One region of the Kitasatospora sp. NPDC101176 genome, then DNA from elsewhere that is predicted to be linked to it. Evidence: predicted binding sites of a transcription regulator. Region 1 holds the regulator's gene; each other region holds the start of a gene.
What was found. Region 1 encodes HrcA, which represses chaperone genes, less so after heat shock. Its sites were predicted from a motif close to TTNGCACTCNGNNNNNCNGAGTGCNAA; they were not measured.

Region 1 (7,651 bases):
TCCAGCCGCAGGTCGTTCCCGAGCAGGGCGTTCACCTGCAGTTCGAGCGGGCTGTTGCGCCGCTCGCCGCCGCCGGGCATCGGCGCGAAGGGGTAGAAGGTGCCGCGCTTGTACAGGTAGACGAGGGCGAGCGACCGGCCCTGCGGGTCGCGGAAGCCCACCAGCGAGCAGAGCAGCTGCGGCCCGAAGCCGTTCCCCTCCAGCTCGCTGTTGACCGCGTGCAGGTCGTTCACCAGCTCGGGCAGCTCCTCGGGGGTGTGCCGGGCGAGCAGCCAGGAGTAGCCGTAGCCGTCCTTGGAGGCCTCCACCGGGACGCCGCCGCGCTCGGTGTCGGCGTCCAGCAGCTCCCGCACCTGCTGCTCGACCTGGCCGAAGGCCGCGCCCTCGACGGCGGCGAAGCACACCGAGCCGAGCCCGGTGGGGGTGAACCCGGCCCCGGCCTCCAGGGTGAGGGCGGCGGACGGCACGCCGAACAGCTGGTCGAGGTCGGGTTTGACGGGCTTGGTGCGGCCGAACAGGGCGTCCAGGATTCCCACGGTGGTCCTTTCGCGTCGAGGCGGAGGGGTGGCGGGTCGGAGGGGCGGCGGGCCGAGGCGGCGGGTCGGTGGTGGGCGGGTTCGGCGGTGGGCGGGGGAGCCCCGCGGTCAGCGGCCGAGCTGCTCGGAGATCTTCGCCAGCTGGTCCAGCCGCTTCTCCAGCGTCGGGTGGGTGGAGAACAGCTGGGCGGCGGTCTCCCGGGCGCCGAGCGCGGGGGCGAAGTAGAAGGCGTTGTAGGGCTGGGCCTGGCGCAGGTCCTTGCTGGGGATGGCGGCGATCTGCCCGGTGACCTTGGTCAGGGCGGAGGCCAGGGCGCTGGGCCGGCCGGTGAGCTGGGCGGCGGCGCGGTCGGCGGCGAGCTCCCGGTAGCGGGAGAGCAGCCGGGTGAGCAGGAAGCTGATGGCGTAGACGACCATCGACACCAGCGGGATGATCAGGGCGACGATGGCCGCGTTCTGGTCGTTGTTGTTGCGGCCGCCGCCCATGAACCCGCCGTACACCGCGATCCGGGTCATCGCGCCGGCGAGGACGCCGAGGAACCCGGCGACGGTCATCACCGCGACGTCCCGGTGGGCGACGTGCGACAGCTCGTGGGCGAGGACCCCTTCGAGTTCCTCGGGCTCCAGCCGGCGCAGCAGCCCCGTGGTGACGCAGACCACGGCGTTCTGCGGGTTGCGGCCGGTGGCGAAGGCGTTCGGCATGTCGTTGTCGGCGACCGCCACCCGGGGCTTGGGCATGTCCGCGAGGGCGCAGAGCCGGTCGATGGTGCCGTGCAGCTGCGGGTACTGCTCCGGGCTCACCTGGTGGGCGCCCATCGCCCGCTCGGTGATCTTGTCGCTGAACCAGAACTGGGCCACGAACAGCCCGCCGGAGATGAGGACGATCAGTGGCCAGGCGCCGCGCAGGAGCGCGATCAGCAGGCCGGTGAAACCGACGTACAGCAACCCGATCACGAACATCGTCACGACCATGCGGCCGGTCAGACCGCGGTCGGGCGCGAAACGGGTGTGCTGGCCCGAGCTCGACATCGCTTGCTCCTCCATTCGCCGTCGCTTCCGATGCTGCCACCCGGACGGCCCCACGGCACCACCCCCGCGCCGGGAACTGCGGGCAGGATCACTCCGGCCGGGCCGTTCCTGCCTCAAGGCCCGGGCCTTACACTGGCAGGTACGGTTCTGGCACTCGTAGGTTCAGAGTGCCAGGGCGGTCACCGGATCCGGGGCCTTCCCGGAGCGGTCGGCAGCATCTGTGACACAGACGGACAACGTGCGAAGACGGAGGTGTGTGCCCCATGGCCGGTGAGATCCGCCAGCTGGACGACCGCAAGCTCGCCGTGCTCCGCGCGATCGTCCAGGACTACGTGGGGACCGAGGAGCCGGTCGGCTCCAAGGCCCTGGTGGAGCGGCACAACCTCGGGGTCTCCCCGGCGACCGTGCGCAACGACATGGCGGCGCTGGAGGAGGAGGGCTACATCCACCAGCCGCACACCAGTGCCGGGCGCATCCCCACCGATAAGGGCTACCGCCTGTTCGTCGACAAGCTCGCCGAGATCAAGCCGATGAGCGCCCCCGAGCGCCGGGCGATCCGGCACTTCCTGGACGGCGCCGTCGACCTGGACGACACCGTGGCCCGCACGGTGCGGCTGCTCGCGCAGCTGACCCGGCAGGTCGCGGTGGTGCAGTACCCGTCGCTGTCGCGCTCCACCGTCCGGCACATCGAGCTGGTCGCCCTCGCCCCGACCAAGGTGATGCTGGTGCTGATCACCAACACCGGCCGGGTCGAGCAGCGGATGGTGGACTGCCCGGGCACCGTCGGCGAGACGGTCCTGGCGGACCTGCGGGCCCGGATCAACGCGCGGGCCGCCGGCCAGCGGCTGCCGGACGTGCCGGGGTTCCTGGAGGAGCTCCCGGCGATGTTCGAGCAGGCGGACCGGCCGACCGTCACCACCGTCCTGGCGACGCTGTTCGAGGCGCTCGCCGAGCAGAACGAGGAGCGGATCATGCTGGCCGGCACGGCCAACCTGACCCGCTTCGGCCACGACTTCCCGCTCACCATCCAGCCGGTGCTGGAGGCCCTGGAGGAGCAGGTCGTCCTGCTCCGCCTCCTGGGTGAGACCGCGGACGCCGGGATGACGGTCCGGATCGGGCGCGAGATCGCCTACGAGGGGCTGAATTCCACCTCGGTGGTGTCGGTCGGTTACGGTTCGGGCGACGAGAGCGTGGCCAAACTGGGTGTGATCGGTCCGACCCGGATGGACTATCCGGGCACAATGGGGGCGGTGCGTGCGGTGGCGCGGTACGTGGGTCAGATCCTGGCCGAGTCGTAGCAATCGACCGCCGTTGCACGGGTAACGGCGGTGTCCAGTCGCAGCACTTCTACAGGCGGAACAAGCGGAGCATTTGGTGGCCACGGACTACTACGCGGTACTCGGCGTCCGACGGGATGCGGGGCAGGACGAGATCAAGAAGGCGTTCCGGCGCCTGGCACGCGAACTGCACCCGGACGTCAACCCGGACCCGAAGACGCAGGAGCGGTTCAAGGAGATCAACGCCGCCTACGAGGTGCTCTCCGACCCGCAGAAGCGCCAGGTCTACGACCTCGGCGGCGACCCGCTGTCCCCGGGCGGCGGCGCGGGCGCGGGCGGCTTCGGCGCCGGTGCGGCCGGATTCGGCTTCTCGGACATCATGGACGCCTTCTTCGGCGCCGCGGCCGGCCAGCGCGGACCGCGCTCGCGGACCCGGCGCGGGCAGGACGCCATGATCCGGCTGGAGATCACCCTGGAGGAGGCCGCGTTCGGCACCACCAAGGAGCTCCAGGTCGACACGGCCGTCACCTGCACCACCTGCAGCGGCGAGGGCGCGGCCCCCGGCACCTCCGCGCAGACCTGTGACATGTGCCGCGGCAAGGGCGAGGTCTCCCAGGTCACCCGGTCCTTCCTGGGCCAGGTCATGACCTCCCGCCCCTGCCCGCAGTGCCAGGGCTTCGGCACCGTCGTGCCGACCCCGTGCCCGGAGTGCGCCGGCGACGGCCGCGTGCGCGCCCGCCGCACCCTGACCGTCAAGATCCCGGCGGGCGTCGACAACGGCACCCGGATCCAGCTGGCCGGCGAGGGCGAGGTCGGCCCCGGCGGCGGCCCGGCCGGCGACCTGTACGTCGAGATCGCCGAGACCACCCACACCGTCTTCCAGCGGCGCGGGGACGACCTGCACTGCACCGTCACCATCCCGATGACGGCGGCCGCGCTCGGCACCCAGGTGCCGCTGCAGACCCTCGACGGGCTGGAGGAGGTCGACATCCGGCCGGGCACGCAGTCCGGGCAGTCGATCCCGCTGCACGGGCGGGGCATCACCCACCTGCGCGGGGGCGGCCGGGGCGACCTGATAGTGCACGTCGAGGTGCAGACGCCGACCAAGCTCGACGCCGAGCAGGAGGAGCTGCTGCGCCGGCTCGCGGTGCTGCGCGGCGAGGAGCGGCCGGCCGGCCAGTTCGCGCCGGGCCAGCAGGGCCTGTTCTCGCGCCTGAAGGACGCGTTCAACGGCCGGTAGCCGTCCGCGCGGGGGTGCCGGGGATCCGCCCGGCACCCCTTTCGCGTGCCCGCCCGGTTTCGCGTGCCCGCCCAGCCGGAGCGCCCCCGCTCCGCCCCACCACCGGAGGTTCCCCGCATGACCGCCCCCGTCTTCGTCGTCGAGACCGAGCGGATCGCCGCCGCCGCGCCCGGCACCGTGGTGCGCCTGGACGGGCCGGAGGGGCGGCACGCGGCCGCGGTGAAGCGGCTGACCGCCGGTGAGGCGGTGACCCTCGCCGACGGCCTGGGCCTGGGCGTGGACGGCACGGTCGCCGAGGTGCTCGGCAAGGACGCGATCGACGTCGCGGTGGCGGCGGTGCGCCGGGAACCGGAGCCGGCGCCGCGGATCGTCGTCGTCCAGGCCCTGCCCAAGGGCGACCGGGGCGAGCTGGCGGTGGAGACCATGACCGAGGTCGGCGTGGACGTGGTGATCCCGTGGTCCGCCTCCCGCTGCATCACCCAGTGGAAGGGCGACCGGGGCGCCAAGGCGCTCGCCAAGTGGCGGGCCACCGCCCGGGAGGCGGGCAAGCAGTCCCGCCGGCTGCGCTTCCCCGAGGTGCGCGAGCCGATGACCACCCGGCAGCTGGCGCCGGTGCTGGCCGCCGCGGCGTTCGCCGCCGTGCTGCACGAGGAGGGCTCCCGGCCGCTGGCGCACGCCGAGCTGCCGGAGGGCGGCGACCTGGTGCTGGTGGTGGGACCGGAGGGCGGGGTCTCCCCGGAGGAGCTGGCGGCCTTCGCCGAGGCGGGCGCCGGGCCGTACCGGCTGGGCCCCTCGGTGCTGCGCACCTCGACCGCCGGCGTGGCCGCCGGCGCACTGCTGCTGGGGCGCACCGGCCGCTGGTCCTGACCGGCCGGACCGGGCGGCTCGCCCGGGCACCGGAGTCTGCGAAAAGCGGAGCGCGTCGTACGCGCACGTGCCTACGCTGGCCGCGTGACGGAACCCCTGAGCACCCCTGCGGGCGCCTACCTGCGCCACCCCCATCTGCACGGTGACCTGATCACCTTCGTCGCCGAGAACGACGTCTGGCTGGCCCCGCTGGACGGCGGCCGGGCCTGGCGGCTGACGGCCGACCACCTGCCGGTCCACCACCCCCGGTTCGCCCCCGACGGGCGGCACATCGCCTTCACCTCCACCCGGGACGGCGCGCCCGAGGTGCACGTGGTGCCGGTCGACGGAGGCCCGTCCCGCCGGCTCACCCACTGGGGCAGCGACCAGACCCAGCTGCAGGGCTGGACGGCGGACGGCCGCCCGATCGCCACCACCACCGCGGGCGAGGCCACGCTGCGCCGCACCTGGGCGCACGCCGTTCCGCTGGACGGCGGCGCGTCGGAGCGGCTGCCGTACGGACCGGTCGGCGGGCTCGCCCTCGAGCCGGACGGCCCGGGTGCCGACCCGGCCGAGGACCGGGGGAGGGTGCTGCTGGCCACCGTCAACAACCGCGAGCCGGCCTGGTGGAAGCGGTACCGGGGCGGCCGGGCGGGCAAGCTGTGGATCGGTCGGGACGAGTTCGTCCGCGTCCACGAGGAGCTGGACGGCCAGCTCTCCTCGCCGCTGTGGGTGGGGGAGCGGATCGCCTTCCTCTCCGACCACGAGGGCGTCGGCGAGCTGTACTCCAGCCTCCCCGACGGTTCGGACCTGCGCCGGCACACCACCTCCCCGGACGGCTTCTACGCCCGCAACGCCAGCACCGACGGCACCCGGGTGGTCTTCCACCGGGCCGGCGACCTCTGGCTGCTGGACGACCTGGACGGTGCCGAGGCGCGCCGCCCGGACGTCCGGCTGGCCGGTCCGCGCAGCGGCCGCCGCCCGCGCCCGGTGTACGCCGCGCACTGGCTGGAGTCCGTCGCCCCCGACCGCACCGGCCGGGCGAGCGCCGTGGTGGTGCGCGGCGGGGTGCACTGGCTGACCCACCGCGAGGGCCCGGCCCGGGTGCTGGACGAGACGCCGGGCGTGCGTGCCCGGCTGGCCCGGGTCGTCCCGGGCGAGGACGGCGGGCAGGGCGTGCTCTGGGTCAGCGACGCCGAGGGCGAGGACGCCCTGGAGTTCGCCCCCGCGGTGCAGGGCGCCGAGCGCCGACGGCTGGCGGCCGGGCAGCTCGGCCGGGTGAACTCCCTGGTGGTGTCGCCGGACGGCAAGCAGGCGGCGCTCGGCGTGCACGACGGCCGGGTGCTGCTGGTCTCGCTCGCCGACGGCACCGTGCACGAGCTGGCCCGCAGCACCGACGGCGAGGTGAGCGGGCTGGCCTTCAGCCCGGACTCGGCGTGGCTGGCGTGGTCGCGCCCGGTACCGGGGATGGGCCCGTACTCGCTGCGCCAGATCGTGCTGGCCAACCTGGCCACCCGCACCGTCGGCGAGGCCACCCAGCAGCGCTTCATCGACACCTCGCCGGCGTTCACCGCGGACGGCCGCTACCTGGTGTTCCTGTCGGTGCGCAACTTCGACCCGGTCTACGACTCGCACGTCTTCGACCTGTCGTTCCCCAACGGCTGCCGCCCGTACCTGATCACGCTGGCCGCGGACACCCCGTCGCCGTTCGGGCCGCAGCGGGCCGGGCGTTCGATCGGCGGGGACGAGGACGAGCCGCGCGGCAAGAAGGCGGACGCCGAGGAGGCCGCCGCCGACGCCGCGCCGGTGACCAGGGTCGACCTGGACGGCATCGCCGACCGGATCGTCCCGTTCCCGGTCGAGGGCGGCCGCTTCGACTCGCTCCGGGCGGTCAAGGACGGCGTGCTCTGGAGCCGGGTCCCGCTGCTCGGCGAACTCGGCGACGAGGCCGCCTCGCTGGAGGACGAGCGGCCCCGGCCCACCCTGGAGCGCTTCGACCTGCGCAAGCGCCGCGCCGAGCAGCTGGTGCACGGGCTCGACTCCTTCGCGGTCAGCGGGGACGGCACCCGGGTGGCGGTGCTGGACGAGGGCGAGCTGCGGATCGTCCCGGCCGACCACAAGGCGGGCGGCGAGGACGACGAGGTGGCCGTCGACCTGGCCCGGCTGCGGGTGACGGTGGACCCGGCCGCCGAGTGGCGGCAGATGTTCGACGAGAACGGCCGCCTGATGCGGGACAACTTCTGGCGCCCCGACCTGGGCGGCGTGGACTGGGACGGCGTCCTGGACCGCTACCGGCCGCTGGTCGACCGGGTCGGCTCCCACGACGACCTGGTGGACCTGCTCTGGGAGGTGCACGGCGAGCTCGGCACCTCGCACGCCTACGTGATGCCGCACGGCCTGCACACCGAGCCGGCCCGGCGCCAGGGCCTGCTCGGGGCCGACCTGGTCAAGGACGGCGACCAGTGGCGGATCGCCCGGATCCTGCCCGGCGAGTCCTCCGACCCGCGGGCCCGCTCGCCGCTGGCGGCGCCCGGCGCGGCCGTCCGCCCGGGGGACGCCGTCCTGGCCGTGAACGGCCGCCCGGTCGACCCGGTCACCGGCCCGGCCCCGCTGCTGGCCGGTACCGCCGGGCAGCCGGTCGAGCTGACGGTGGCCGGAAAGGACGGCACCGACCAGCGGCACCCGGTGGTCGTGCCGCTCGCCGACGAGGAGCCGCTGCGCTA
Region 2 (7,651 bases), on a different contig from region 1:
GCCCATCACCGAGGAACGCGCCGGGGACCACACCGACGACCGCGCGGACGCCCTGCTCGCCGACTGGACCGCGTTGCTGCACCGCTGTGCCGCCACCGAGGACCCCGAGCCGTACGGCCGGGAGCTGCTGCGCCGCTGGGCCGAACCGCAGCGCCGCTACCACACCCCCGAGCACCTGCGGGCCGTGCTGCGGCACGTCGACGAGCTCGCCGGGCATGCCGCCGACCCGGACGCCGTCCGGCTCGCGGCCTGGTTCCACGACGCCGTCTACCGGCCCGACCGCTCCGAGAACGAGGAGCGCAGCGCCGCCCTGGCGGTCCGCGCGCTCACCGCCGCCGGCCTGCCCGCCGCGCGGGTGGCCGAGGTCGAACGGCTGGTCCTGCTCACCGTCACGCACCGCCCCGAGCCGGGCGACCGCGACGGCGAGGTGCTCTGCGACGCGGACCTCGCCGTGCTCGGCGGCAGCCCCGGGGCGTACGCCGCGTACACGGCCGCCGTCCGGGAGGAGTACGCCTTCGTCCCGGAGCCCGACTTCCGCGCCGGCCGGGCGGACGTCCTGCGCCGGCTCCTCGCGCTGCCCGCGCTCTACCGCACCCCGGCCGCCCTGGCCCGCTTCGACGCCCCGGCCCGCGCCAACCTGGCGGCCGAACTGGACCGGCTGGCGTCCGGCGGGGCCTGAGAACGACGCCCGCTGATCCGACGTGATCCGAAAGACACGCCCTAGGCGAGTCCCCCGACCGGCGCGACCACCGCACCGTGCTTGCCGCACACCCAGTGCGGCTCGGGCCCCAGCTCGGGCTCCACGCTGAGCGCGTGCGGGTCGCCGTCGGCGGCGCAGTCGGCGCACAGCGGCCAGCGGCCGTAGGCCTCCAGCAGCGCGTCCTGGACGTCCTGGGCGACCAGCCCGAGCACGTACTCGGTGCCGTCCGGCCACTGCTCGAGCCACCAGCGGCGGTGGGTCACGGCCTGTTCGACCAGCGAGACGACGGCGGCGTCCGCCACGTCCCGCGCGGTGAGGTCGGCCAGGATCAGGGCCCGCGCGTTGTGCAGGGCGGTCTCGATGTCGTCGGAAGCCATCTGTCCATTCTCCGGTAGTGCGCCGCTGGAACGCCGTGTGGGCGGCCCCCCGAAGGGGACCGCCCACACGATCGGGATTCGACCGATCCGATCTCAGGAGATCAGGATCAGAAGTCCATGTCACCGCCCGGCATGCCGCCGCCGGCGGCCGCGGCGGCCTTCTCCGGCTTGTCGGCGATGACGGCCTCGGTGGTGAGGAACAGCGCCGCGATGGAGGCGGCGTTCTGCAGCGCGGAGCGGGTGACCTTGGCCGGGTCGATGATGCCCGCGGCGACCAGGTCGACGTACTCGTTGGTGGCGGCGTTCAGGCCGTGACCGGCGGGGAGGTTGCGCACCTTCTCCACCACGACGCCGCCCTCGAGGCCGGCGTTGGTCGCGATCTGCTTGATCGGGGCCTCGAGCGCGACCTTGACGATGTTGGCACCGGTGGCCTCGTCGCCGTCCAGCTCCAGCTTGTCGAAGGCGACACCGGCCTGCAGCAGCGCGACGCCACCACCGGCGACGATGCCCTCCTCGACGGCGGCCTTGGCGTTGCGGACGGCGTCCTCGATGCGGTGCTTGCGCTCCTTGAGCTCCACCTCGGTGGCCGCGCCGGCCTTGATGACGGCCACGCCGCCGGCCAGCTTGGCGAGGCGCTCCTGGAGCTTCTCGCGGTCGTAGTCCGAGTCGCTGTTCTCGATCTCGGCGCGGATCTGGTTCACGCGGCCCGCGACCTGCTCGCTGTCGCCGCCACCGTCGACGATGGTGGTCTCGTCCTTGGTGATGACCACCTTGCGGGCGGTGCCCAGCAGGTCGATGCCGGCGTTCTCCAGCTTGAGGCCGACCTCCTCGGAGATCACGGTGCCACCGGTGAGGATGGCGATGTCGCCGAGCATGGCCTTGCGGCGGTCGCCGAAGCCCGGGGCCTTGACGGCGACGGACTTGAAGGTGCCGCGGATCTTGTTCACGACCAGGGTCGACAGGGCCTCGCCCTCGACGTCCTCGGCGATGATGACGAGCGGCTTGCCGCTCTGCATGACCTTCTCCAGCAGCGGCAGCAGGTCCTTGACCGAGCCGATCTTGGAGTTGGCGATGAGGATGTACGGGTCCTCGAAGGTCGCCTCCATGCGCTCCAGGTCGGTCGCGAAGTAGGCGGAGATGTAGCCCTTGTCGAAGCGCATGCCCTCGGTGAGCTCGAGCTCCAGACCGAAGGTGTTGCTCTCCTCGACGGTGATGACGCCTTCCTTGCCGACCTTGTCCATGGCCTCGGCGATCAGCTCGCCGATCTGGGTGTCGGCGGCCGAGATGGAGGCGGTGGAGGCGATCTGCTCCTTGGTCTCCACGTCCTTGGCCTGGGCCAGCAGCTGGTCGGAGACGGCGGCGACGGCCTTCTCGATGCCGCGCTTCAGGGCCATCGGGTTGGCGCCGGCGGCGACGTTGCGCAGACCCTCGCGAACCAGGGCCTGGGCGAGCACGGTGGCGGTGGTGGTGCCGTCACCCGCGACGTCGTCGGTCTTCTTGGCGACCTCCTTGACGAGCTCCGCGCCGATCTTCTCGTACGGGTCCTCGAGCTCGATCTCCTTGGCGATGGAGACACCGTCGTTGGTGATCGTGGGGGCGCCCCACTTCTTCTCCAGCACGACGTTGCGGCCCTTGGGGCCGAGCGTGACCTTCACTGCGTCGGCGAGCTGGTTCATGCCACGCTCAAGGCCGCGGCGAGCTTCCTCATCAAAGGCGATGATCTTGGCCATCAGAAGTGGTCCTCCGGGACACGGTCGACTGCTCGGACCAAGGGGTGCCCGCGACGGACGGCCCTGGTGTGCGGGGGTCTTTTCCCCTACCGCTCCCGGGGGCCTCACCGACCCGGTCCGCTGTCACTCTCACGCTGTGAGTGCTAACGCCAATGATTAGCACTCCGGGTGGTCGAGTGCAAGCCCAATCGCGATCCCGCGAGCCGTCCGGCGCGATCCCGGGGGCCCCCGCAACTCCCGCCCGGGAACGCCGACGGGCCCGCACGACGCGTGTCGTACGGGCCCGCCGAGAAGCGAGTGGTCACCAGCCGTGGGCCGCGCCGAGCTCCTGGAGCCGAAGAGGTCAGACCGAGCGGACCATGTCCGCCTGCGGGCCCTTCTGTCCCTGGGAGATCTCGAACTCGACCCGCTGGCCCTCCTCGAGGGTGCGGTAGCCGTCCATCTGGATCGCGCTGTAGTGGACGAAGACGTCCGCACCACCGTCGACCGCGATGAAGCCGTAGCCCTTCTCCGCGTTGAACCACTTGACGGTGCCCTGAGCCATTCCGAACTCCCCTAGTGCTGTGCTGGCCCTTCACGCGCCCGCAGGTCGCGGGCCCGGGTCTGGTTTGGAGGCCGGCCCGGGGAACCCCCCCTGGGCGCAGCCGTGCACGCCGCAATCCTCCGCCGGGGCGCCTGACGGCATCCTGTGAGCGGCTGACTACGTCGACCGCCGCTGAATGTATCCGGATCGACGCCCTCTGCAACAGGGTCAACTGCGGGGAATTCCGGGTGCGCACCAGGGGACACTGCGGGCGGAATCGGAATGAACTCGGCATTTGACGCCGGACATAGCGGACGAATTACTACAGATCACCGCGCGAATTCTGACATCGGCCTGACATGTTTCGCAGCGCCGGGGCTCAGCGGGTCTCAACGGCCGGACGGCGGTCCGGCGAATCGCGGGGGAGGATGAAGAGAATCCCTGTTCCCAGCCGAGCCACACTCTACTCCGACTCCACCGGGATATATTCCCGCCGAAATGCGCACGGCCGCCCGCGCGCACGGAGAGCGGAATTCCGTGCGCGCGGGCGGCCGGCCCGGGCGGGTGCGGCTCAGCAGCCGCCGGCCACCGCCGGGATGATCGAGACGCCGGCGCCGTCCGCGACCTCCGTCGCCAGGCCGTCGGCGAAGCGCACGTCGTCGTCGTTCACGTAGACGTTGACGAAGCGGCGCAGCTTGCCGGTGTCGTCCAGGATGCGGGCGGAGATGCCCGCGTGGTTCTTCTCCAGGTCGGCGATGACCTCGCCGAGGGTGGCGCCCTCGGCGCTCACCTCGGCGGCGCCGCCGGTGTAGGTGCGCAGGATGGTGGGGATGCGGACGTTGACGCTCATGGCTCTCCTAGCGGGGGTGCGGCCCAGCGGGTGGGGTGGTTCAGGCGGACGCGAGGCCGGCGTCGCGGAAGGACGCCAGGGTCGGGCGGATGACAGCGGTCATGCCGGCCCCGGCGACGGCGTCCAGGGTCTTCAGGCCGTCGCCGGTGTTGATCGCGACGGTCTCCTTGGCCGGGTCGAGCTGGCCGGTCTCCACCAGCTTCTTCAGCACGCCGACGGTGACCCCGCCGGCGGTCTCGGCGAAGATGCCCTCGGTCCGGGCCAGCAGCCGGATGGCGTCCACCACCTCGGCGTCGGTGACGTCCTCGACGGCGCCGCCGGTGCGCCGGGCGATGTCCAGCACGTACGGGCCGTCCGCCGGGTTGCCGATCGCCAGCGACTTGGCGATGGTGTCCGGCTTGACCGGCCGGATCACGTCCTGGCCGGCCTTGAACGCGGCCGACACCGGCGAGCAGCCCGCCGCCTGGGCGCCGAAGACCTTGTACGGCCGGTCCTCGACCAGGCCGAGCCTGATCAGCTCCTGCAGACCCTTGTCGATCTTGGTCAGCTGGGAGCCCGAGGCGATCGGGATGACGATCTGCTCCGGCAGCCGCCAGCCGAGCTGCTCGCAGATCTCGTACGCCAGCGTCTTGGAACCCTCCCCGTAGTACGGGCGCAGGTTGACGTTGACGAAGCCCCAGCCCTCACCGGCCGGGTCGCCGATCAGCTCCGAGCAGAAGCGGTTCACGTCGTCGTAGTTGCCCTCGATGCCGACCAGCTCGCCGCCGTACACCCCGGCCATGACGACCTTGCCCTGCTCCAGGTCGTGCGGGATGAACACGCAGGACCGGAACCCGGCCCGGGCCGCCGCCGCGCCCACCGCACCGGCCAGGTTGCCGGTCGACGAGCAGGACAGCGTGGTGTAGCCGAAGGCCCGGGCGGCCTCGATGGCGCAGGCCACCACCCGGTCCTTGAAGGAGTGGGTGGGGTTGCCCGAGTCGTCCTTGACGTGCAGCGGGGCGGTGAAGCCGAGCTCGCGGCCCAGGTTGTCCGCCTTCACCAGCGGGGTCCAGCCGGGGTTCAGGTTGGGCTTCGAGGCGACGTCGGCCGGCACCGGCAGCAGCGGGGCGTAGCGCCAGATCGAGGTGGGGCCGGCCTCGATCCGCTTGCGCAGCTCCTCGGCCCGCTCGCCGCCGAACTCGTAGGCGATCTCCAGCGGGCCGAAGCACTCCAGGCAGGCGAAGCTCGGACCGAGCGGGAAGCGGGTGCCGCACTCCCGACAGGACAGGGCGGCGGCGGGGCCGAGGTCCACGGATGCGGGTGCGACGGTGTCGATAGCCATGATGGCGAGGCCTCTCTCCTCATCTTCCCCGTGGCGCGGTCGCGCCACAGGCCGGAATTGGCACCTGTCCCGCCGGGGCCTGTACGACGACAGCCGAGCGAGAAGGTTGCCGGGACGTCAACGGGCCGTTCCCTCAGTCCCTCTGGATGAGCTTGTGAAATTGTGGTGGCGCTCAACGGTGACCCCGGCGTGCAAAGGTCCGACCGCTGTACGAAGACTGTATCCGAAGGCGTCAACGCCGAACGGGACCGTCCGCCACGCGAGATGACGCGTCCCACCCGATCCCGCCGAGGAGAGTCACGTGCCCGCCGAACCGATCCCCGCGCTCCTCCCGCAGGCGGCGTCCTGGCTGCGCCGCCGCTCGTGGAGCGCGGCCGACCGGCCGGTGCGCACCCTGCTGGAGGCCAAGCGCCGCACCGGTCACACGGTCAGCGTGGTGCTCCCCGCCCTCGATGAGGAGGCCACCGTCGGCGACATCGTCCGGACGGTCCGGCGCGAGCTGATGGAGCGCGTCCCGCTGGTCGACGAGCTCGTCGTGGTCGACTCCGGCTCCACCGACGCCACCGCCGCCGTCGCGGCGGGGGCGGGCGCCCGGGTGGTGCACCGCGACGCCGTCCTGCCGCGGATCCCGGCCGTCCCCGGCAAGGGCGAGGTGCTCTGGCGCTCACTGCTGGTGACCCGCGGCGACATCGTCTGCTTCGTCGACGCCGACCTGCGCGAGTTCGACCCGGCCTTCGTCTCCGGCATCCTCGGCCCGCTGCTCACCGAACCGGACATCCAGCTGGTCAAGGCCATGTACGACCGCCCGCTGGAGGTGTCGCTCGACGGCTCGGCCACGGGTGGCGGCGCCGTCGTGCCGTCCGGCGGCGGCCGGGTCACCGAACTGGTCGCCCGCCCGCTGCTGAACCTGCACTGGCCGGAACTCGCCGGTTTCGTCCAGCCGCTGGGCGGCGAGTACGCCGCGCGCCGCTCGCTGCTCGAACGGCTCCCCTTCCCGACCGGCTACGGCGTCGAGCTCGGCCTCCTGGTGGACGCGCTGGAGGCGGTCGGACTGGACGCCCTCGCCCAGGTGGACGTCGGGGTCCGGCACCACCGGCACCAGGACGGCCAGGCGCTCGGCCGGATGGCCGCCACCATCTACCGCACCGCCCTGGAACGGCTCGACCGCACCCACCGGCTGAAGGCCTCCGCCGACCTGGTCCACCCGCTGCTGACCCAGTTCACCCGGGACCCGCGGACCCGGGAGTTCACCGCCCACACCCACCCGGTGACGGCCGTCGAGCGCCCCCCGATGCACACCGTGCCCGAGTACGCGACCCGGCACTGAGGGGTTTGCCGCCCCGGGGCCACGGCAACGTACCAACCATGGGCGATCTCACGACCGAACGTTCGAGCGCGACCGGCACCGCCCCCGTCCTGGTGGCCTCCAACCGGGGACCGGTGTCGTTCGGAACCGCTGACGACGGCACGCTGACCCTCCGGCGCGGTGGCGGGGGCCTGGTCTCCGGCCTCTCCGCCATCGACGACCCGAACGCCGTCTGGGTCTGCGCCGCCCTCGGCGCGGCCGACCGCAGAGCAGCCGCCGAGGCCCCGGATGGCCGCCTCGACCGCGCCGGGCACGACGTCGGCGGACAGGCCGTCCGGATGCTCGACATCGACCCGGACACCTTCGCCCGCGCCTACAACGGCGTCGCCAACTCCACCCTCTGGTTCGTCCACCACCTGCTGTACGCGACCCCGACCGCCCCCTCCTTCGACGCGGACTTCCGCACCGAGTGGGCCGCCTACACGGCGTACAACACCGCCTTCGCCGAGGCCCTCGCCGCCGAGGCGGCCCCCGGCGCCGCCGTCCTCGTCCAGGACTACCACCTGTCGCTGACCCCGGCCCTGCTCCGCGCCGCCCGCCCCGACCTGCGGATCGGCCACTTCTCGCACACCCCCTGGGCGCCGCCGGACTACTACCGGCTGCTGCCCGACGACGTCGCCCGGGCCGTCCTGACCGGCATCCTGGGCGCCGACCGGGCCGGCTTCCTCACCCGGCGCTGGGCGCTCGCCTTCGCCGACTGCTGCGAGGAGCTGCTGGGCGCCGTCGTCGACCGCGAGGCCCTCACCGTCACCCTCCCCGGGCCCTCGGCCGGGGAGACCCGGAC
Region 3 (7,651 bases), on a different contig from region 1:
ACAGGACCGCGACGCAGACCTCCTGCGCGACGTCGTCCACGTGGTGCCGGGCCCCGCCCGGCAGCCGGACGAGCCGGCCGCGGCAGTAGCGCAGCGCGAGCGGGTGGACGTAGGCGAGCAGGGCGTCGATGGCCGGGCCCTCACCGCGGACGGCGGCCGCGACGAGCTCGCCCACCAGCGGCGAACTCCCCGTGCCGAGCACCGGGGGCCGGTCGGGGCCCGGGTCCGAGCCCGGACCGCCGGGGTCGGCGTACGACGGACCGCCACCCGGGGCGGAAGGCTCGGCCTCCACCGGGTCCGCCTGGCCGGCCGCGCCGGCGACGTCGTCGCGCATCGGTCCATGGTGCCTGGTCGATCGGGAAAACGCGGCACCGCGTCCGGAGTTGTGCACCGGAACGTTATGCGCTGCGGCGCCGTACGGCGTGCCGCCGCGCACCACCGGCCCCTCCTGCACCGTGCCGCCTCCCGCCCCGCCGAGGTCGGCGGTCCCGTCCGTCGCGCCGTCCGCCGAGTGTCCTGCGGCTGCGTGGTTCGCCGCAGTGCCTGTCCGCTGGTCCCCGAGGTGCTCCACTCCTCCATGGTGCAACCTCGGGACCGTAACGTCACACGCCCGGACGGCGTCCGCCCCGGGAACCACCGGCGGCGCGCCGCACCCGGCGGCGCCGGCGGTGGTCAGCGGACCAGGCCCCAGCGGAAGCCCAGCGCCACCGCGTGCGCGCGGTCGGAGGCCCCGAGCTTCTTGAACAGCCGCCGGGCGTGGGTCTTGACGGTGTCCTCGGACAGGAAGAGCTCGCGGCCGATCTCGGCGTTGCTGCGCCCGTGGCTCATGCCCTCCAGCACCTGGATCTCACGCGCCGTCAGGGTGGGGGCGGCGCCCATGTCGGGGCTGCGCAGCCGGCGCGGCGCGAGGCGCCAGGTCGGGTCGGCGAGCGCCTGGGTGACGGTGGCCCGCAGCTCGGCGCGCGAGGCGTCCTTGTGCAGGTACCCGCGGGCGCCCGCGGCGACCGCGAGCGCGACGCCGTCGAGGTCCTCGGCGACGGTGAGCATGATGATCCGCGCGCCCGGATCGGCGGACAGCAGCCGCCGGACCGTCTCGACCCCGCCGAGGCCGGGCATCCGGACGTCCATCAGGACGAGATCGGAGCGGTCGGCCACCCAGCGGCGGAGGACCTCCTCCCCGTTCGTCGCGGTGGTGACCCGGTCCACCCCGGGTACGGTCGCGACGGCGCGGCGAAGCGCCTCGCGGGCGAGCGGGGAATCGTCGCAAACGAGAACGGAAGTCATGACCGTCGTCCTCCGCAGCTGATCCGCGTCACGTTGAGCCTCCTGGCTGGTACGAACCTCTCCGACACGGCCGATCGGCGACAGAGTCCGTGCTGATCGCCTCAACTTCCCCGCGATCGTTCCCGACGTCCGGCGCCCGCTAACCGCCTCCGCACTTCCAACGACCGTCACTCGAATGAGTTACGGCCTTCAGGGCCATCTCCACCACTGTACGTGGCCAACTCATTACCGATCAGCCGCATCGCGGTGCACACGCCGCACTTTTGCGCAGCTCGCGCGCGGTGGGCGTACGACCCGCACACCGGTGCGGAGCCTCGCGCGCCCGTCGGCCACCCGATTGCCACGTCCGCGCCCGTCGAAGTCATTGCCCACTTTGCCCGTTTTTATAGCTTTCGTATGGTCATTGACTGTTGTGCCACTCTGTGGGTGACTTGTCCATGGAGTTGCCGTAAGTCATATTTCCAGGTGTCCACACCAGTGCATCGACGCCCCGCCGCGCACCCGGCAGCAGCCGGCCGAGCGCCGGCCCACGGGGGGCGAGCCTCTGAAGGGAATGAGCCATGGCAGATTTCTCCCGCCTCCCCGGCCCCAACGCGGACCTGTGGGACTGGCAGCTCTCCGCAGCCTGCCGTGGCGTGGACAGCTCGCTCTTCTTCCACCCCGAGGGCGAACGCGGAGCCGCGCGGAGTTCGCGCGAGGCCAGCGCCAAGGAGGTCTGCATGCGCTGCCCGGTGATCACCGAGTGCGCGGCGCACGCGCTCGCCGTCCGCGAGCCGTACGGCGTCTGGGGCGGGATGACCGAGGACGAGCGCGAGGAGATGCTGGGCCGCTCCCGGCACCGGCTGGTCGAGGTCCCGCTGACCCCGCCGGCCATCGCGCAGCGCTAGGCCCGCCTCGACGGCCTGCCGTGAAGAAACGTTTCTTCGCGGCGCCTCAGGCTGCTCCACCCCGCTCCCGGGGCACCCGGGGCCGCCGCGGGGCCGCCGGGCCTCAGCGGCCGGCCGCCCCCGCCAGGCGCTCCAGCATCAACGCCACGGCCGGCACCTCGGCCAGGTCCGGCAGGGTCAGCGCGACCACCTGCCGCACCGCCGGCGCCCCCGCGGCCGTCCGCACCGGCACCGTCGACACCCCGTCGGGGCGCACCGACTCCAGCGCCAGCCGGGGCAGCACCGCCACCCCCAGCCCGGCCGCCACCAGGCCGACCACCGCCGGGTAGTCGTCGGTCGCGAAGTCGATCCGCGGCTCGAAGCCCGCCCCCGCGCACAGCTCCACCAGGTGCCCCCGGCACTGCGGGCAGCCCGCGATCCACTGCTCCTCCGCCAGCTCGGCCAGCCCCACCGGCCCGCCGCGGCCCGCCAGCGGGTGCGCGGCGGGCAGCAGCCCCACCAGCGGGTCGTCGAGCAGCGGGGTGACCACCAGATCGGACCAGTCGGAGCCGGCGCTCAGCTGCTGCGCCTCCAGGTTGGCCTCGGCCCGCGCCTCGCGCGGCGTCCCGTGGGCGGGCGCCGGCAGCGCCGCGGCACCGTTCGACTGCGGGTACCGGAAGGCCAGCGCGATCTCGCACTCACCGCCGCGCAGCATCGCCAGCGACTCCGGCGGCTCCGCCTCGACCAGCGACACGCGCACCCCCGGATGGCCGTCCCGCAGCCGGGCGACAGCGGGCGGCACCAGGGTGGAACTCGCGGTCGGGAACGAGACCAGCCGCACCCGCCCGGCCCGCAGCCCGGCGATCGCGGCCACCTCCTCCTCGGCCGCGGAGAGCCCGGCCAGGATCCCGGTGGCGTGCTTGAGCAGCACCCGCCCGGCCTCGCTGAGCTGCATGCCGCGGCCCGAACGGACCACCAGCGGAGTGTCCACCGACTTCTCCAGGGCCTTCATCTGCTGGCTGATGGCGGGCTGCGTGCACCCCAGCTCGCGGGCGGCGGCGGAGAAGGAGCCGGTGCGGGCGACGGCACGCAGGACGCGCAGGTGGCGGGCCTCGATCATGCCTCAGTTATAAGGCAATCTTTGCTGTGCGCAAAATTCTACTGATAGTTGAAGGATGGAACACAGCCGGAAGGCCAACGGCCGACGGCCCCGCCCCGAGCCCCTTCTCCCGCGAGCGGGCGAGAACACAGCCGGAAGGCCCGGCCGTGCCCCCGTGAGGGGTGCGGCCGGGCCTCCGGTCAGACGGTTCAGGCGTCAGTGCGAGTGGCCGTGGCCGCCGTGGGAGTGACCGTTGTCGGCCTCCTCCTCCTTCTTCTCCACCACGAGGGTCTCGGTGGTGAGCAGCAGGGAGGCGATCGAGGCGGCGTTCTCCAGGGCGGAGCGGGTGACCTTGACCGGGTCGATGACGCCGGCCTTCAGCAGGTCGCCGTACTCGCCGGTGGCCGCGTTGTAGCCGTGGCCGGTCTCCAGCTCGGCGACCTTGTGGGTGATGACGTAGCCCTCGAGGCCGGCGTTCTGGGCGATCCAGCGCAGCGGCTCGTGCAGCGCCTTGCGGACGACCGCGACACCGGTCGCCTCGTCGCCCGACAGGCCCAGGCCGTCCTCCAGCACCTTGGCGGCGTGGACGAGGGAGGCGCCACCACCGGCGACGATGCCCTCCTCGACCGCGGCGCGGGTCGCCGAGATGGCGTCCTCGAGGCGGTGCTTGCGCTCCTTCAGCTCCACCTCGGTGGCGGCGCCGACCTTGATGACGCAGACGCCGCCGGCCAGCTTGGCCAGGCGCTCCTGCAGCTTCTCGCGGTCCCAGTCGGAGTCGGTCGCGGCGATCTCGCCCTTGATCTGGGCGACGCGGCCGGCGACGGCCTCGGCGTCACCGGCGCCGTCGACGACGGTGGTCTCGTCCTTGGTGATGGTCACGCGGCGGGCGGTGCCCAGCACGTCCAGGCCGACCTGGTCGAGCTTGAGGCCGACCTCCTCGGAGATGACCGTGCCGCCGGTCAGGGTGGCCAGGTCGCCGAGGATCGCCTTGCGGCGGTCGCCGAAGCCCGGGGCCTTGACGGCGACGGCGTTGAAGGTGCCGCGGATCTTGTTCACCACGAGGGTGGACAGCGCCTCGCCGTCGACGTCCTCGGCGATGATCAGCAGCGGCTTGGAGGCCCCGCCCTGCAGGATCTTCTCCAGCAGCGGCAGCAGCTCCTGGATGGAGGAGATCTTGCCCTGGTTGATCAGGATGTACGGGTCCTCGAGGACCGCCTCCTGACGCTCCGCGTCGGTGACGAAGTACGGCGACAGGTAGCCCTTGTCGAACTGCATGCCCTCGGTGAAGTCCAGCTCCACGCCGAAGGTGTTCGACTCCTCGACGGTGATGACACCGTCCTTGCCGACCTTGTCGATCGCCTCGGCGATCAGCTCGCCGACCTGGGTGTCCTGCGCGGAGAGGGACGCGACGGCGGCGACGTCGTCCTTGCCCTCGATCTCGCGGGCGACGGACAGCAGGTGCTCGGAGACGGCGGCGACGGCCTTGTCGATGCCCTTCTTCAGGGCGGCCGGGCCGGCACCGGCGGCGACGTTGCGCAGGCCCTCGTTGACCAGGGCCTGGGCCAGCACGGTGGCGGTGGTGGTGCCGTCACCCGCGACGTCGTTCGTCTTGGTGGCGACCTCCTTGACGAGCTGCGCGCCGAGGTTCTCGTACGGGTCGTCCAGCTCGACCTCACGGGCGATGGTGACACCGTCGTTGGTGATGGTCGGGGCGCCGAACTTCTTGTCGATGACGACGTTGCGGCCCTTGGGGCCGATGGTCACCTTGACGGTGTCGGCCAGCTTGTTGACACCGCGCTCCAGCGAGCGGCGGGCGTCCTCGTCGAACTGCAGGATCTTCGCCATGTTCCCTATTCCTTCGGGGCTGCGACCGGCCCACCGGTCGCCGGATTACGTGAACCAACGACCACGCCCCGGGCCACTGTCACGAAGTGACGCGGATCCGGGGCGGGTCGGGACGACTTACTTCTCGATGATGGCGAGAACGTCGCGGGCGGAGAGGACGAGGTACTCCTCGCCCTGGTACTTCACCTCGGTGCCGCCGTACTTCGAGTACAGGACGATGTCACCGACGGCGACGTCGAGCGGCAGACGCTGGCCATCCTCGAAGCGGCCCGGGCCGACGGCCAGGACGACGCCCTCCTGGGGCTTCTCCTTGGCGGTGTCCGGGATAACCAGGCCGGAGGCCGTGGTGGTCTCGGCGTCGAGCGGCTGGACCACGATGCGGTCCTCAAGCGGCTTGATGGCAACCTTGCTGCTGGTGGTCACGTCCGAGCTCCCCTTCGGAGATTACGGGGTTTCTAACGGGTAGGAGCGAACCTGCGGGCCTGCCGTCGCGGGGGTCAGGCACGCGTCTTCGCGTTAGCACTCCCCCAGTGGGGAGTGCCAAGGACGACCATAGGCCCGTGTTAGCACTCAGTCAACCAGAGTGCCAACGGCGCGCCCGCGGATCCCGGCAACGGACGGGTGGTCGTACACATGTGCGGCCGGGGAGGCCGGGGAGGCGTCGCCCGGCCCGCTGCCCGGCGCCGTGCCGGTCACCGCCTTCCTGCTCCGCGGCGGCCGGTCCGAAACCGCCGGGCGCCGGCCGGGATCCGAGTCGGCGCCGGCGCCCGGGCTCCGCCCCGCCCTCCCGCTCCGCCGCGGCCGGCCGGGATCCGCGGGGTTCCTCCGGAACCGGTCAGAATGGGCCCGTGGACACCGAGAACCTCCAGCCCCTGCTGACCGCCGAAGGCCAGGCCCTGCTCGCCGAGCTGCGCGAGTTCGCGCCCGAGGAGGAGCTGGCGCTGGCCACCCGGCTGCGGCGGGGGCACCCGGCGGAGCTGGTGTCGGCGGCGTTCGGACAGGCCCGGCTGCGGCAGCGGGCGCGGGCGAAGTTCGGGGCGGACGCCGACCTCATGTACTTCACGCCCAACGGCGTCGAGCAGTCCACCCGGCGCAGCGTGGCCGAGTGGCGGGCGCGCCGCTTCGCCGACCTGGGCGTCCGGCGCCTGGCCGACCTGTGCTGCGGCATCGGCGGGGACGTCCTGGCGCTGGCCCGGGCCGGCATCGAGGTGCTGGCCGTCGACCGGGACCCGGCGGCCTGCGCGGCCACCGCCGCCAACGCGGCCGCGCTGGGCCTGTCCGACCTGGTCCGGGTGGAGTGCGCGGACGTCGCCGACGTGGACGTGACCGGCTACGACGCGGTGTTCACCGACCCCGCCCGGCGGACCGCCCGCGGCCGGGTCTTCGACCCCGAGGCGTACGCCCCGCCGCTGTCCTGGGCGATCGAGGCCGGGCGCCGGACCCCGATCGGCGCGCTGAAGGTCGCCCCGGGCATTCCGCACGAGGCCGTCCCGGCCGACGCCGAGGCGGAGTGGGTCTCCGACCACGGCGACGTCAAGGAGGCGGTGCTCTGGTTCGGCACCGGGGCCTCCCGACCGCACCGCGCCACCCTGCTGCCGCAGGCCGCCAGCCTGACCGGCGGAGACCTGCCCGACCCGCCGGCCGGCCCGGTCGGGCGCTACCTGTACGAGCCGGACGGCGCGGTGATCCGGGCCCACCTGGTGGCCGAGGTGGCCGAGCAGGTGGGCGGCCGGCTGATCGACCCGAAGATCGCCTACCTCACCTCGGACCGCCTGGTCCCCACCCCGTACGCGCACGCCTTCGAGCTCACCGACGTGCTGCCGTTCCACATCAAGAAGCTGAAGGCGCTGCTGCGCGAGCGCGGGGTCGGCACGGTGGTGATCAAGAAGCGCGGGATGGCGATCACCCCGGAGGAGCTGCGCCGCCAGCTCAAGCCCTCGGGCCCGAACTCCGTCACGGTGATCCTCAGCCGCACCGACCACGGCCCGCTGATGATGCTCGGCCACCCGGCCTGACGGGCCGCCGGGCGGCTCCCGGACGGCTCCTAGGAGGCCGGGGGCTGGATGTAGTCCTCCAGCCGGGCCACCGAGAAGCCCTGCTCCTGGATCCGGGCCAGCAGGTCGGCGAACATCTGGGTCATCGTGGCGCCCTTGAGCTCCTTGGGGCCGCGGAAGTGCGCCAGGATGATGTCACCGGACTTCAGCTTCTTGTCGGCCGCCTGGTACTGCATGTCGTGGATCTGCATCGACTCGCGCCACAGCACGATCGCGCGCGGGCCGCACTGCTGCACCGAGGTGTTCAGGGTCGGTGTGTTGGCGCCGTCGCCGAAGGGCGGGCGGAACAGCAGCGGGGCGGTGCCGTACTGCTGGGTGAGCGCGGCCTGGTCGTCGCAGATCTCGGACTTCTGCTTCTCCGGTGGGATCTTGCTCATCACCGGGTGGCTGACGGTGTGGTTCTGGATGTGGTTGCCCAGGGCCTGCAGCGGCTTGAAGTAGCCGTAGTCGTTCTTGACGATGTCCTTGGTCAGGAACATCGAGATCGGCACCTTCAGCTCGGT

Region 2: the regulator HrcA is predicted to act here: its motif matches at 2,964-2,990, upstream of groL (chaperonin GroEL).
Region 3: the regulator HrcA is predicted to act here: its motif matches at 5,658-5,684, upstream of groES (co-chaperone GroES).

The regions. Positions count from the first base shown of each region.
Region 1 is NZ_JBIWPA010000002.1:92,278-99,928, forward strand. Features, by position in the region: gene ACIRS1_RS03140 (hypothetical protein) at 1-536, opposite strand, end outside; gene htpX (zinc metalloprotease HtpX) at 645-1,565, opposite strand; gene hrcA (heat-inducible transcriptional repressor HrcA) at 1,829-2,863, shown strand; gene dnaJ (molecular chaperone DnaJ) at 2,940-4,082, shown strand; gene ACIRS1_RS03160 (16S rRNA (uracil(1498)-N(3))-methyltransferase) at 4,200-4,949, shown strand; gene ACIRS1_RS03165 (PDZ domain-containing protein) at 5,034-7,651, shown strand, end outside.
Region 2 is NZ_JBIWPA010000037.1:77,773-85,423, forward strand. Features, by position in the region: gene ACIRS1_RS33690 (hypothetical protein) at 1-679, shown strand, start outside; gene ACIRS1_RS33695 (hypothetical protein) at 721-1,077, opposite strand; gene groL (chaperonin GroEL) at 1,185-2,807, opposite strand; gene ACIRS1_RS33705 (cold-shock protein) at 3,151-3,351, opposite strand; gene ACIRS1_RS33710 (MoaD/ThiS family protein) at 3,902-4,180, opposite strand; gene thrC (threonine synthase) at 4,221-5,501, opposite strand; SAM riboswitch class I at 5,518-5,654, opposite strand; gene ACIRS1_RS33720 (glucosyl-3-phosphoglycerate synthase) at 5,803-6,828, shown strand; gene ACIRS1_RS33725 (trehalose-6-phosphate synthase) at 6,867-7,651, shown strand, end outside.
Region 3 is NZ_JBIWPA010000006.1:169,529-177,179, reverse strand. Features, by position in the region: gene shbA (RNA polymerase sigma factor ShbA) at 1-334, opposite strand, end outside; gene ACIRS1_RS12465 (response regulator transcription factor) at 673-1,284, opposite strand; gene ACIRS1_RS12460 (WhiB family transcriptional regulator) at 1,845-2,171, shown strand; gene ACIRS1_RS12455 (LysR family transcriptional regulator) at 2,275-3,270, opposite strand; gene groL (chaperonin GroEL) at 3,466-5,094, opposite strand; gene groES (co-chaperone GroES) at 5,212-5,517, opposite strand; gene ACIRS1_RS12440 (THUMP-like domain-containing protein) at 5,943-7,109, shown strand; gene ACIRS1_RS12435 (polysaccharide deacetylase family protein) at 7,139-7,651, opposite strand, start outside.